Regions from separate parts of the Pseudoalteromonas sp. S3776 genome, predicted to be linked through region 2. Evidence: predicted binding sites of a transcription regulator. Region 2 holds the regulator's gene; the other holds the start of a gene.
The links. The regulator MetJ, encoded in region 2, represses methionine synthesis genes. The targets are predictions, from matches to a motif close to TAGACGTCTAGACGTCTA.
Positions count from the first base shown of each region.

Region 1: a site for MetJ is predicted at 4,592-4,609, ahead of metA (homoserine O-acetyltransferase MetA). Genes of this name have one in related genera too.

Region 1 is NZ_PNCU01000007.1:97,571-105,136, forward strand. Features, by position in the region: gene CWC16_RS04280 (hypothetical protein) at 1-665, opposite strand, end outside; gene CWC16_RS04285 (TlpA family protein disulfide reductase) at 772-1,266, opposite strand; gene CWC16_RS04290 (histone deacetylase family protein) at 1,332-2,240, opposite strand; gene CWC16_RS04295 (PilZ domain-containing protein) at 2,294-2,659, opposite strand; gene ettA (energy-dependent translational throttle protein EttA) at 2,778-4,451, opposite strand; gene metA (homoserine O-acetyltransferase MetA) at 4,684-5,631, shown strand; gene CWC16_RS04310 (homocysteine S-methyltransferase family protein) at 5,621-6,694, shown strand; gene metH (methionine synthase) at 6,703-7,566, shown strand, end outside.
Region 2 is NZ_PNCU01000033.1:26,271-33,836, reverse strand. Features, by position in the region: gene metL (bifunctional aspartate kinase/homoserine dehydrogenase II) at 1-1,292, opposite strand, end outside; gene metB (cystathionine gamma-synthase) at 1,299-2,546, opposite strand; gene metJ (met regulon transcriptional regulator MetJ) at 2,815-3,135, shown strand; gene CWC16_RS13690 (malic enzyme-like NAD(P)-binding protein) at 3,196-4,437, opposite strand; gene rpmE (50S ribosomal protein L31) at 4,958-5,173, opposite strand; gene priA (primosomal protein N') at 5,406-7,566, shown strand, end outside.

The DNA.
Region 1 (7,566 bases), on a different contig from region 2:
TATTTTTTTAAACTTTCTGCTTCGTAAAACAAAGGTTTAAGGGTGCCGCAGTTTATAAATTTATACGTTAACTCATTCTGGCCAGGAAGGAGAGTTGAGGTTCTAAATTTTTGCATACAGGCATTTACCAAATCCACAAAAATTAGGTGGTTAAAACTTGGCGCTTGGCTAATTTTATGTATATAAATACGCTCAGTGCCGCCTAGGTCTATCATGTCGTATTCTTGCCAGGGGCTGGCTTTAGCTAAATCTTTTAACTGGCGAGAATACAGCTGTTTACTCATTTCTATTGTTCGGTCTGTGTAAATTAGGCTACCTGCATTTTTGTAATTGCCTTCGTACACATCGGCGGTAATGGTTATTGCTTCGCCGCGCATTAAGCGTTGAATATTAAACGGTTTGGGCTTTAGCGTTATAAGCTCTGCGTTGCGCACAACATCTAAAAAAGCCACATCGGGGTTTTTAATCCTATACACCACTTGTACATCGTGCGGTAATTTATAACCGGGTAAATTAAACGCATAAATTCCTGAGCCTTTATTCACCAGTGCTATTGCATGCTCAGCATTGTATTTGGGGTTGAGTGGTGGCAATTCTGCAGCCCCTTCCTCAGCAAAAGCGTATCCGCTTATAGCAGCGATCAATAAAGTAAGAATTAGGCGCATAATTATCTCAATTAATGTATGAGCTAAAAGTGTAGTATAAAGTGCGCTAAGCTGGTGATTTATTGTTAGGGCAAGTAAGTCTATTTATTAACATGAATTTATACACTTAGTTGCTCACTTCGTGTAATAAAGTCCTGGCATATACGTGTAGGTTTTCGTCTTCAGGGTTTGAAGTGTTGGTTAAATAAATTACACGCCCAGCTTTATTAATAAATAGGGTAGTGGGTGTGCCTCTTATTCCTAATTGTTTTGCTATGGCATCGGCTTTAATAGCTGTTTTAAATGTATAGCCTCTATCAATTATTGCTTTGGCGGGGCTGGCATCATCGTCTTCTTTAAAGCTTACCGCAATGACCTTTAAGCCTTTGTGTTTTATTTTTTCAAGTGCTGGTTGCAGCTTTTTACAATATGGGCACCACGTAGCCCAAAAATGTAAAACGTAGGGTTGGCCTAATAAATCGTGCGTTTGAATGGTTGAACCATCAGCCATGTTTAACGTTATTGCAGGCAATAGTGGTAATGAGTCATCATCAGCGAGTTGCTGTGCAGAGCTTATAAAGCTTAATAAAATCAGTGTAATTGCAGAAATTAGTTTTCTCATGGTTCGTTCTTATTATTTTTTAATAGTGAGTTTAATAAGAACGTGAATTAAGTTATTTCATTTCATTAAAAACCAGCAGCCTGCTCAATCGCTATTGCATGGCGCTGCGCTAAACGTGTATGGTTTCTGTCGTAACCGCCACCAATAACACTGGCAATAGCGGTATTATGTTCAAGGCAGCGCTTGAATACTAAATGATCACGCTGTTTAATCCCATCCCACGTTATATCTAGCTTACCTAAGCCATCGTCTTGCCAAACATCTACACCGGCATCGTATAGGACTAAATCGGGGTTGAGCTCTTTTAGTAAAAACTGCAGGGTATCATCCACAATGCCTAAGTATTTTGCGTCTTGCATATTGTTAGCAAGGCCTATGTCTAAATCGCTGGGGGATTTTCTAAACGGGAAGTTTTTTTCGCAATGTATAGAGCAAGTGTACGCATACGGCTGATGTGCAAGCATTGCCGCTGTGCCATCGCCTTGGTGTACGTCTAAATCAAAAATGAGCACGTTGGTCACTTCACCGCTTTGTATTAATGTTTGCGCGGTAAAGGCTAAGTCGTTCACCATGCAAAAACCTGAGCCAAAATCAGTGTGTGCATGGTGTGTACCGCCTGCTAAATGACAGGCTAAGCCATGCTTTAATGCTAAGCGTGCAGTTTGTAACGTGCCTTGGGGAGCGGTGAATGTACGATTCATTAATGGTTGCGACCAAGGTAGGCCAATGCGGCGCATGGCTTTTTCGTCTAGGCGGTTATGCCATAAATCGTGAATGTAGTTTTCACAGTGTACCAATTCAAGTGGTTCGGGTGTACCTAAAATAGGTGTAATTAAATTATCACCCACAATGCCCAACCTTTTAACCTGATCATACAAATGAGCAAACTTGCTCATTACAAATCGGTGCTTAGGGTCAAAGCTAAACGAGTAATTACTGTGATAGACCAAAGGTAAATGAGGGTTTAGGCGCATAACTGTATCAATAATAAAGTTTGCGCTATGGTAATAAACTTAACTAAAGCAGTCTATTGTGGGTCTTCAATTAATGAAGTAAGTTCTCGGTGAAGTAGTTTGTCATCAGCTAAATTAAGCTCTACCAATCGTTTTAAATAGGTAATGCTGTTTATATCAATATGGTGGCATTTAAGGCCAACGTGCTTTTGCTCAATATGGCAAATAAGAACGTCCATTCTTATTTCTATATCGCTTTGTGGCAAAGTAAAGCGTAGTGTTGCGTCGCTGTCTTTTTTACCATTAAAAGCGTCACATTTTGTGATCAGCGCTCCGTGTAACGATACATCAAGCAACTTACATGGGTAAGTGCTCCCTGCAAATTCTAGCTGTGCAGAAGTTGAAAAAAGAATGCGCGAGAACTGACGACGATTTTCCATAAAACGAGTGCCTTTTTTGTAATATTTTAAACAAGCATAGCGGGAAATAGCGCATAGCGATAAAAAAAGGCATAAAAAAGCCCCGCATAAATGCAGGGCTTGTTGTATCAGTTAACACTTAACCAATTTTTTTGTACTTTATACGCTTAGGTTGCGCAGCTTCTGCACCTAAGGTCTTTTTAAGCCACTCTTCGTATTCAGTGTAGTTCCCATCGAAAAAGTTAATTTGGCCTTCGTCGCGGTAATCTAAAATGTGCGTTGCAATACGGTCAAGGAACCAACGGTCATGCGATATACACATGACACAGCCTGGGAACTCTAAAATAGCGTTTTCAAGCGCGCGTAGTGTTTCAACATCAAGGTCATTGGTTGGCTCATCCAGTAGTACCACGTTACCGCCCGCTTTTAAAAGCTTAGCAAGGTGTAGGCGGTTACGCTCACCACCCGATAAGTCTTTTACAAACTTTTGCTGGTCGTTACCTTTAAAGTTAAAGCGGCTAACGTATGCACGGCTTGGGAACTCAAAGTTACCAATTTTTAGCACATCTTGCCCGTCAGATATTTCTTGGAAAACAGTTTTGCTTTCGTCCATATTGCCACGGAACTGATCAACTGTTGCAAGCTCTACAGTTTCACCTACGCTGATGCTGCCGCTATCTGGCTGCTCTTCACCACTTAGCATTTTAAATAGGGTTGATTTACCCGCACCATTGGCACCAATAATGCCCACAATCGCGCCTTTTGGCATACTAAAGCTTAAATCGTCGATTAATACGCGATCGCCAAAGCTCTTACGTAAGTTATTTACTTCAAGCACTTGGTCGCCTAAACGCGGGCCTGGTGGAATAAATAGCTCGTTAGTTTCGTTACGCTTTTGGTAATCAGACTGCTGTAGCTCGCTAAACTGCGCCATACGTGCTTTAGACTTAGCTTGACGACCTTTAGGGTTTGAACGTACCCACTCAAGCTCTTGAGCAATTGATTTTTGACGTGCTTTTTCAGACTTTTGCTCTTGCTGTAAACGTGCATCTTTTTGTTCAAGCCAAGAAGAGTAGTTACCTTCCCACGGAATACCTTCACCACGGTCAAGCTCTAATATCCAGCCAGCTACATTATCAAGGAAGTAACGGTCATGGGTCACTGCCACAACAGTGCCTTCGTAATCATGTAAGAAGCGCTCAAGCCATGCAACCGACTCAGCATCTAAGTGGTTAGTAGGCTCATCGAGAATAAGCATATCTGGCTTTTCAAGTAATAAACGACAAATAGCAACACGGCGGCGCTCACCACCCGATAGGTGCTCAATTTTAGCATCCCACTCTGGTAAACGCAGTGCATCGGCAGCGCGCTCTAAAACGTTATCGATGTTGTGACCATCGTGCGCTTGAATAATCGCTTCAAGCTCGCCTTGCTCTTTTGCTAGGGCGTCAAAGTCAGCGCCGTCCATTGCGTACTCGTTGTACACTTCGTCAAGGCGGTTTAGGGCGTGCTTAACTTCGCCAACGGCTTCTTCAACTATTTCGCGTACTGTTTTGCTTTCATCCAGTACTGGCTCTTGCGGTAAGTAACCAATTTTAGTGCCCGGTTGAGGGCGCGCCTCACCTTCAAAGTCTTGATCAACACCGGCCATAATGCGAAGTAATGTAGATTTACCAGCACCATTTAAACCTAGCACGCCAATTTTAGCGCCAGGGAAAAAGTGCAACGAAATATCTTTTAAAATTGTGCGCTTAGGTGGCACAACTTTAGATACTCGACTCATCGAGAAAATAAACTTATCAGGTAAAACCATGGAGGAAAGCCTTCAAATAATAATAAAAATTTCAATGTTGTATTGTAGTGGCTCACGGGTGAAACAGTCAACGAATGGCGGGTTTTAAAGCGCTAATGGCTGCAGGTTGATAAAGTATAAAATCATGAATAAATTTCATTTAGACATCTATACATCTAGAGGTTGATATTTTTGGCATTCTGTTCATAATGAGAGCGTATAAATTCTCGGTTTTTATGAGTAGGAGTAAAATATGCCAATCACAGTAAAAGACGAGCTACCGGCTATTGCCCGTTTGCGTGAAGAAAACGTGTTTGTAATGCCCAAAAGTCGTGCAAAAACGCAAGAAATTCGTCCAATGCGTTTGGCTATTTTAAATTTAATGCCTAATAAAGTAGAAACCGAAGTACAGTTTATTCGTTTGCTTGCTAATTCTCCTTTGCAAGTAAATGTAGAGCTATTGCGCCTTGATACGCACCGCAGCAGTAGCAACTCTGAAGAGCACCTAGATACTTTTTACCGTTATTTCTCCGAGGTAAAAGACAATAACTACGATGCATTGATCGTTACCGGCGCGCCACTAGCTCACCTTGAATACGACGATGTTGCCTACTGGGACGAGCTAAAAGTGATTATTGATTGGGCAGAGCAGCACGTTACCTCTACGTTGTTTTCGTGCTGGGCGGCGCATGCAGCGTTATACCACCGTTACAATTTAAAGCGTGATTTAAAAGAAGATAAACTCTGTGGCGTGTTTACCCACCAATGTTACTTTGACCATGGGGCGCTTACGCGTGGCTTCGACGATACCTTTTTAGTGCCGCACTCACGTTATGGCCACATAGATGTAAATAAAATTAATGCCTGCGACGATATAGTCGTGCTGGCAGGCTCTGAAAAAGTAGGCGCTTACTTAATGAAAAATAAGTCGGGCAGCCAAGTGTTTATAACCGGCCACCCAGAATACGATGCCGACACACTAAAAGCAGAGTACGAGCGCGATTTACAAAAAAGCCCTAATGCGCCAAAACCCGAAAACTATTTTCCAGATAACGATGCAAGTAAAAAGCCCTCAAAAACGTGGCAAAGCCATGCCTTTTTGCTGTTTTCGAACTGGTTAAACTACTACGTGTACCAAACTACACCTTATGATATTAATTTAGTTAGCCAAGATGTGAGGACTAACAACTATGCCGAATAACGTGCCAAACAAAAATAAGCAAAGCGAATTAAGCGCTGCGCTAAAACAGCGTATTTTAATTTTAGATGGTGCAATGGGTACCATGATCCAAACTCACAAGCTTGAAGAAGAAGACTACCGAGGCGAGCGTTTTAAAAACTGGCACGTACTAATTAAAGGCAATAACGATTTATTAAGCCTTACAAAACCCGAGCTAATAACCGATATACACCGTAGCTTTTTAGCCGCCGGTGCAGATATTATTGAAACCAATACCTTTAACTCAACCACCATTTCGATGGAAGATTACGACATGGCCAGCATAAGTCGTGAGGTAAACCTAGAGTCGGCCAAGCTTGCGCGCGCTATGTGTGACGAGTTCACAGCCCAAAACCCAAAAAAACCACGCTATGTAGCCGGTGTGTTAGGGCCAACATCTAAAACCTGCTCTATCTCGCCAGATGTAAACGACCCAGGCTATCGTAATATTACCTTTGATAAGCTGGTAACTGCGTATGTTGAGTCTACTCTTGCATTAATGGAAGGCGGTGCTGATTTAATACTTATCGAAACCATTTTCGACACCCTCAATGCAAAAGCAGCCTCATTTGCAGTAGAAGAAGCGTTTGAGCAAGCCGGGCGCACATTACCAGTGATGATCTCGGGCACCATTACCGATGCCTCAGGCCGTACGCTTTCAGGGCAAACAACCGAGGCATTTTATAACTCTATTCGTCATATTAAACCTATTTCAATTGGCCTTAACTGCGCCCTTGGCCCCGACTTACTGCGCCAATACGTAGAAGAGCTTTCGCGCGTATGCGAAACCTTTACCTCAGTGCACCCAAATGCGGGTTTACCAAATGAGTTTGGTGAGTACGACCTAGAAGCAGAGGACATGGCCGCCGAGATTATCGATTGGGGTAAATCGGGCTTTATAAATATTGTGGGTGGGTGCTGTGGCACCACGCCTGCGCATATTCGCGCCTTTGCTAAAGGGCTTGAAGGGGTTACACCTCGCCCTTTACCAGAGCTTGATGTTCGCATGCGTTTATCAGGCCTTGAAGCCTGTAACTTAAACTAGGAGCCAATATGACACAGCAAATTGCAGTATTTACCAATGTTGGCGAGCGTACCAACGTAACTGGCTCTGCCATGTTTAAACGCTTAATCATGGAAGAAGATTACGAGACAGCGCTTAACGTTGCCCGCGAGCAAGTAGAAAATGGCGCCCAAGTTATTGATATAAACATGGACGAAGCCATGTTGGACTCAAAAGCAGCCATGGTTAAGTTTTTAAACTTAATTGCCTCAGAGCCCGATATATCTAAAGTGCCTATTATGGTCGACTCCTCAAAATGGGATGTAATAGAGGCAGGCCTTAAATGTATTCAAGGCAAAGCTATTGTTAACTCAATATCGCTTAAAGAGGGCGAAGAGCCGTTTAAACGCCAAGCTAAAATTATTAAACGATTTGGCGCAGCCGCTGTTGTTATGGCGTTTGATACCGAAGGCCAAGCTGACACCGCAGATAGAAAGTACGAAATATGTGAGCGCAGCTACAAAATATTAGTCGATGAAATAGGTTTTCCGCCGGAGGATATTATATTCGACCCTAATATATTTGCTGTAGCCACCGGTATAGAAGAGCACGACAACTACGCCGTAGAATTTATTGAAGGCACACGCCGCATTAAACAAAACTTACCGCACTGTAAAGTGTCGGGTGGGGTGTCAAATGTATCGTTCTCATTCAGAGGTAATAACCCCGTACGTGAAGCCATTCACTCGGTGTTTTTATACCACGCGATAAAAGCGGGTATGGATATGGGCATTGTAAACGCAGGTCAACTTGCGGTTTACGACGACATCCCCGAGGAACTTCGTAAAGCCGTAGAAGACGTAATCCTCAATACCGACCCCGGTGCAGGTGAGCGCCTTGTAGAAATAGCCCCT
Region 2 (7,566 bases):
ACTAAGGCAATCTCTTGGCCTTTATTAATTAATTTTTCGTGCAATAAACTCAATACATCGCTTTCTATTAACTGATCAGTTAACAGCAATGTATAGCCTGTATCTTGATGAATAAAACGAGGGTAAATACTTTGCTGATTTAAAACCTCAGCCGCTAATGTGCTTAGGGTGTAAACATCTTGCGTAGGTGCAACAACCGCGCAGCCATTTAAATTAGACTCACTTATGTTTGCTCGCCCAGCAAAATAACTCACTACTTGATGCGTTGCACCCGCGGGCACAACTAAGTATGTATCGCCGTTGTGTATAAAATGATGAAGGCTGTGTTGAATAAGTTGGCTAACATGCGCCACTTCACCCGCGTTAATACCTTCTACAAGTAGTAAATCAACGTTTTGTAATGTAGTAATGAAACGTTTTTGCTTAGCTTTGCCTTGTTTTACAATATTGGTAGGGGCAGTTTGCACATCAAAACTGCTACGTACAGCCAGTTTAATATTACTATGTTTTAAAGGCGAAAGCGTTTTTGCATGTAACACAGGGTTACCCAACCGAGCTAATAGGTTAGCTTGTTCACGGCACACTTTGTTGTACTTAATCGCCTTTTCAACTTTACGGGGATCTGCACTAAACACGCCAGGTGTATCAGTCCAAATACATACATTGTGTGCGTCGCAATAATTGGCTAATAAAGTGGCGCTGTAGTCACTGCCATTACGCCCAAGCGTAACTGTTTCGCCATCAGCACTTGCTGCGATAAACCCTGTTACTACGTTAATTTTATTTGCTTCAATAACTTGGCTGCATTGCTGCTTGTTTTTCGCATGCAAAAGCTCCCCGCTTGTTACACTAAACAGCGCTCTAGCATCATGAGCACACGCTTGAATGTTTAATTGCGTTAAATAGGCCGCCAATAACCGCGCAGACCACAGTTCGCCATGCGCCAGTAGCGCCGCCTCTTGCAACTGCTGCTCGTTGGCTTGCTCTGCCACATCACTTAGCTCTTGCGCTAACACAGCTAAAGCTGCGTGTTTAGCATCGGCTTTTAATAACGCTTCAATTAATGCTGTTTGGTGGTTACTCAATTGCAGTAAAATATCAGCAACGGCTTGCTTATCTTGTTGTTGATAACTTTGCCACAGCGAAACCAAGGTATCAGTGGTTTTACCCGCAGCAGATACAACCACGCAGTCGCCTGGCTGTGTGTGAGCAATAATAATTTTTGCCACACTTTGATAGCGCTCGCTCGAACTTAAGCTCGAGCCACCAAACTTATGTACACTATTTACCATACTCAATCACCACAAAGCTGGATGGGCAGCCTGCTGCTTTACATCACCATTGGCATTGCCTGCGGCTTTACCAACGCGCCCTACATTTTTATTTTGTCCAGGTTTAACTAAGTTAAAAACACGCTCAAAATCAGCTAATAGATCTTCTACATCTTCAATACCGACCGAAATACGAATTAACGTATCGCCCACTCCCGCTTCTAGACGCGCTTTTGGCTCCATACCTGCATGAGTCATGGTCGCAGGGTGACAAATTAAACTCTCAACCCCACCTAGCGATTCAGCTAAGCTAAACTCTTTAAGGCTTGTTAAAAACGCCGCAGCATCATCCACATCCCCCTTAATATCAAAGCTAACCATGCCACCAAAGCCAAGTTGTTGGGCTTTAGCAAGCGTATGTTGAGGGTGCGATTCAAGGCCAGGGTAGTAAACTTGGCTAACATACTCAGAGCTTTCAAGGTATTTAGCAATCGCCAGAGCATTTTCTTGGTGCTGCCTTAAGCGCACATTTAAAGTACGTAAACCACGTAACGTTAAATAGCTATCAAATGGAGCGCCGGTAATGCCAATGTTATTGGCCCACCAAGCAAGCTCATCACCAAGCTCTTGTGTTGCAGCAACAACTGCACCGCCTACAACATCAGAATGGCCGTTGATATATTTAGTGGTTGAGTGCACCACAATATCTACGCCAAACTTAATTGGATTTTGTAATGCCGGAGATAAAAAGGTGTTATCGGCAGCCACTAATGCACCGCACTGTTTTGCTATATCCGTCACGGCTTTCATATCCGTTAGGCGCAGCACAGGGTTACTGGGTGTTTCTATCCAAATTAATTTAGGTTTAATGGTTAAAATTTGTTCTAGGTTTTCTGAGTTAGTTAAATCTAGTACTTTAAGTTTAAGCAAGCCGCGTTTTTCTAACGACGTAAATAAACGGTAGCTGCCGCCATAACAATCGTGAGGGATAACCAAGGTATCATCGTTATTTAATAACTGTGTGGCTAAATGCACCGCAGCCATGCCCGTAGCAGTAATAATTCCCCGCGCGCCACCTTCAAGCTCTGCTAGCGTTTCAGCTAAAATATCGCGATTAGGATTGCCACTGCGCCCATAGTCATATGCGCGCTTAGTATCAAAATCGGCAAACGAATATGTCGTCGATAAATAAATTGGCGGTACAACGGCGCCATGATGTTTATCGGCATCAACCCCATTTCGTACAGCAATGGTTGCTTTGTTTTTTTCGCTCATATTCGTCACCTGATTAATTTGGATGTTTAGACGTCTAAAAGAGTAAGTTATCCATTATAATAAGTCAAAGCTTTTAAAGCTCTAGATGGCTAAAAATAATATACGTGTAAAGCCCTCATAAATCTTTATTTGCCGTTACAGCCAGCTTATTAAGATAGATTGCTATCTATTATTTGACTATCTTTTTTAAAACGATAGAATTTCACGCATATTTACACGCTTTTTACGCCGTGTGAGAAATTAATAATCTGAGGCAACGATACATCTTATGGCTAAATGGAATGGTGAGTATATTCACCCATACGCAGAACACGGGAAAAAATCAGAGCAAGTTAAAAAGATCACCGTTTCGATCCCGCTAAATGTATTAAAAGTATTAACTGATGAGCGTACACGTCGTCAAATAAACAACCTGCGTCATGCAACAAATAGCGAGTTACTATGCGAAGCGTTTTTGCATGCATTTACAGGCCAACCATTACCTAATGATGATGACCTACGTAAAGACAACGCAGAAAAAGTACCTGAAGAAGTTAAAAAAATAATGCAAGAAATGGGTTTAGAAGTGCCTATTTTAGACGAAGAATAAAACGTCTTTTTAAACAAAAAAACCTCAGCATGCTGAGGTTTTTTGTTTAAGCGCTATATATTACGCCATGTAATTTTCAGGCAAGTCGATTTGTGCCACGCCCGATTCAACAGCCGCCATCGCAACCGCCTTGGCTATACGTGGTAATAAACGCGGGTCCATCGGCTTAGGAATAATGTAATCTGCACCAAATTCGAGCTTTTCTACACCCGCCGCTGTTAATACTTGCTCAGGCACTGGCTCTTTAGCAATACTACGAATAGCTTCAACAGCTGCTATTTTCATTTCATCGTTAATTGCGCTTGCACGCACATCTAAAGCACCACGGAAAATAAACGGGAAACATAAAACATTATTAACTTGGTTAGGAAAATCAGAACGCCCTGTGGCCATAATTAAGTCTTTACGCGCACTGTGCGCAAGCTCAGGTGCAATTTCAGGATCTGGGTTTGAACATGCAAATACCACTGGCTTATCGGCCATTAACTTTAGGTCTTCAGGTGCTAGCAAATTAGGACCCGATACACCTACAAATACATCTGCATCAGCAATTACATCTTGCAGCGTGCGCTTATCTGTATTGTTAGCAAAAAGCTGTTTGTATTCATTTAAGTCATCACGACGAGTATGAATAACCCCTTTGCGGTCTAGCATATAAATATGTTCGCGCAATGCTCCACACTTAATTAACAGCTCCATACACGCAACTGCTGCAGCACCGGCACCTAAGCATACAATAATGGCATCTTCTATTGATTTGCCTTGCACTTCTAATGCGTTAAGCATCCCTGCTGCAGTTACAATAGCGGTACCGTGTTGGTCATCATGAAAAACCGGAATACTGCAGCGTTCAATAAGCGCTTTTTCAATTTCAAAACACTCTGGCGCTTTAATATCTTCTAAGTTAATACCACCAAACGTGTCTGCAATGTTGGCCACTGTATTTATAAAATCTTCGGTGGTGCGATGCTTAACTTCAATATCAATAGAGTCAAGGCCGGCAAAACGCTTAAATAAGAGCGCCTTACCTTCCATAACAGGCTTAGAGGCTAGTGGCCCTAAATTACCTAAACCTAAAATTGCCGTACCATTACTGATAACTGCAACCATATTCCCTTTACCGGTGTATTTATACGCATTGGCTGGATCTGCTGCAATTTCTCGCACAGGCTCTGCTACACCTGGGCTATAGGCTAATGCTAAATCTTGCACCGTTTCAGCTGGTTTTGTTAGCTCAATGCTGATTTTGCCTGGAACGGGGTGAGAATGGTAATGTAATGCTTGTTCACGAAAATCTGACATAACGCGATGGTATCCTGCAATTTAAGTTAAGTGAGAGGGAGTATGGCGCTAAGATACTCTTATTAATTTTAAATTCCAAGCAATATCAGGTCTATCCTGTTATATGCTATATCCGTTAATTTTAAGTGATTTATCAGCAACTTCGCTAAAAGTTATCAACATTAAACAAATAAAAATTCATTCAAAAAGTGCTTTTTGAGGTTCATTTTACCTAAACAATATTTTTGGTATTTTGCATGATATTAGTTTATCAAACTGCACCATTATGGCGCGTTAATCACTGTTAAAAACAAATATCGCCACGATTAGCGCTTTTAGCAACTTGGTTAAAAATTAACGTATAAAAAATATAGAGAAGAATTGTCTGTTTGTCTGCAAAGCTTTATGCATATTCAGAATAAGAACAGGAAATAGTTATGCAGTGGGGATATGGTAATAATTGGTAGTTTTCTACCCCAAAAGGTGAATTTTAGACACAAAAAAAGCATCCGAAGATGCTTTTTTTACTAAACAGCAATAATTATTTTTTGCTGCTAAGTGCACCGAAGCGCTTGTTGAAGCGATCAACACGGCCGCCAGTGTCTAAAATCTTTTGCTTACCAGTGTAAAACGGGTGACACGCTGAACATACGTCTAGGTGAATGTCTTTACAAAGAGTAGAACGAGTTTCGAATTTGTTTCCGCATGAACATGTTGCAGAAATTACTTCGTACTTAGGGTGAATACCTTCTTTCATAGGAACCTCTAGTTAAGGCCGCATCGCTCTCCAAACCCGAAGTCTGGCACCATACGTCGTTAAAACAAATTTATAGGCCGCGGATTTTATCCAACTAGCCTGCCCCGCACAAGCTTTAATTACGCTTTTTGTCAAAAAAGTAACCAACTAGCCTTAGAGCGACTATTTGAGTATAGGTTTTTAGCTTTATTTTTAGTACATTAAGCTATTACCCTTTATCACATGAGTTGTTATGCGCTTTGTTGAAGTTGCTATAAAAGTTCCGTTACCACGCACCTTTGATTATAAAATAGATGAACAACTTATCTCGCCCTCAGCGACAATTATGCCAGGGATGCGTGTTTTGGTGCCTTTTGGGAATCAAAAGAAAGTAGCCGTTGTTCTTGCACTTAAAACGCATACCGATGTACCCGAGAACAAAATTAAAGCGGTTAGCGAAGTTATTGACCAAACCCCCATTTTATCATCGCAGCATTTAGAACTGCTTAGCTTTACCGCCCGCTATTATTGCTACCCACTCGGTGAAACGATACACATTGCGCTGCCTAGTGCGCTTCGCCAAGGTGAACACCCTGATAAAACCAGCATAAGTATGGTTAGTCTTACCGAAAAAGGCGCAAAAATACCGTCATTAAAAGCGAAAACCCAATTAAACTTATTAAAGCAGCTCGCACAATCAGGTAAGTCATCATTAACCGAACTAAAAGCGCTCGGCTTTAGTAAAAAAACAATAGATGCCTTAATAGATAAAGAATTTATAACCCAAAGCATTGAGCACGACAACCAATGGCAAAGCATTGCGCCCACAGTCGGTACTAAGCCAGTACTGAATAAAGAGCAAGCCGTAGCGTGCACAACAATAAATCAGAGTGTTGGTTTTAATAGCTTTTTATTAGAAGGTGTGACCGGCAGCGGTAAAACCGAAGTATATTTACAATGCTTAGAAGAAGTCCTCAAACGTGGCGAACAAGCCCTAGTACTAGTGCCTGAAATAGGGTTAACGCCACAAACCGTCAACCGATTTCGTCGTCGCTTCCCTGATACCCCAATAATGCTATGGCACTCAGCCCTCACCGATAACGAGCGCTTGCAAACATGGCGTTTTTGCGAAAAAGGCAGCTGCGCAATTGTAATAGGTACCCGTTCAAGTGTTTTTCTACCTTTTTTAAAGTTAGGAATGATAGTGGTTGATGAAGAACACGATTCATCATTCAAACAGCAAGATACCTTACGTTACCACGCACGCGACTTAGCAGCTTATCGGGCATTTCAGCATAAAATACCGCTTATTTTAGGCAGTGCCACCCCTGCACTGGAAACACTACACAAAGCTATAAACAATAAATACCAACTTTTAAGCCTTACAGAGCGCGCGCAAACAGCAACCGATAATAAGTTTATGTTGCTTGATATGAAAGGTCAGCCCGATCAAGCGGGTATTGCTCATGCAAGCCTTGCCACTATGCGCCAACATTTAAACCGCGGTAAGCAAGTTATGGTGTTTTTAAATCGTCGGGGTTTTTCTCCTACGCTTATTTGTCACGAATGTGGGTGGCTAAGTGAGTGCAATCGTTGCAGCACTAGTGCCACCTTTCATAAAGCCATTGGTCAAATGATTTGCCATCACTGTGGTGAGCAGCACCCTGTACCTCATCAATGCCCTGATTGCGGTAGCACGCAAATTTTTCCTAACGGAAAAGGCACAGAGCAAATTGAAGAGTTTTTATCGAGTGAATTTCCCGATACGCCCGTAAGTCGCATCGACCGCGATTCAACCCGCCGTAAAGGAAGCTTAGAAAAAGCCTTAGAAGAAATAAACCAAGGTGGAGCGCGTATTTTAGTGGGCACACAAATGTTAGCTAAAGGTCACCATTTTGCCGATGTTAGCTTAGTGCTTATATTAGATGTAGATAGTGGTTTGTACTCGTGTGACTTTAGAGCTACTGAGCATTTAGCCCAACTAGTGACTCAAGTTGCTGGGCGCGCGGGTCGCTCGGGCGAGCCTGGCCAAGTATTACTGCAAACGCACTTTCCAGAACACCCTCTTTTACAAGATTTAGTTAATAATGGCTATCAAGACTTTGCCCGTTTTGCTTTAAGCGAGCGAGATGACGCTGACTTACCACCCATCACTAATATGGCTATAGTCAGGGCACAAGGGCACAGTATTAAGCAAGTTGTCGATTTTTTGACGGATTTGGTTCCTGTTAACGGTGTATCTGGTATACAATTGCTCGGTCCAATCCCTGCTCCACTTGAAAGAGTGGCGGGTATGTATCGATTTCAATTGCACATTCAAGCGCAAGACCGCAAAGTATTGCATCAGTATCTTGCGCAAATGGTTGACTATTTAAGCACCAGCAAACTCGCACAAAAAGTGCGCTGGAGCCTTG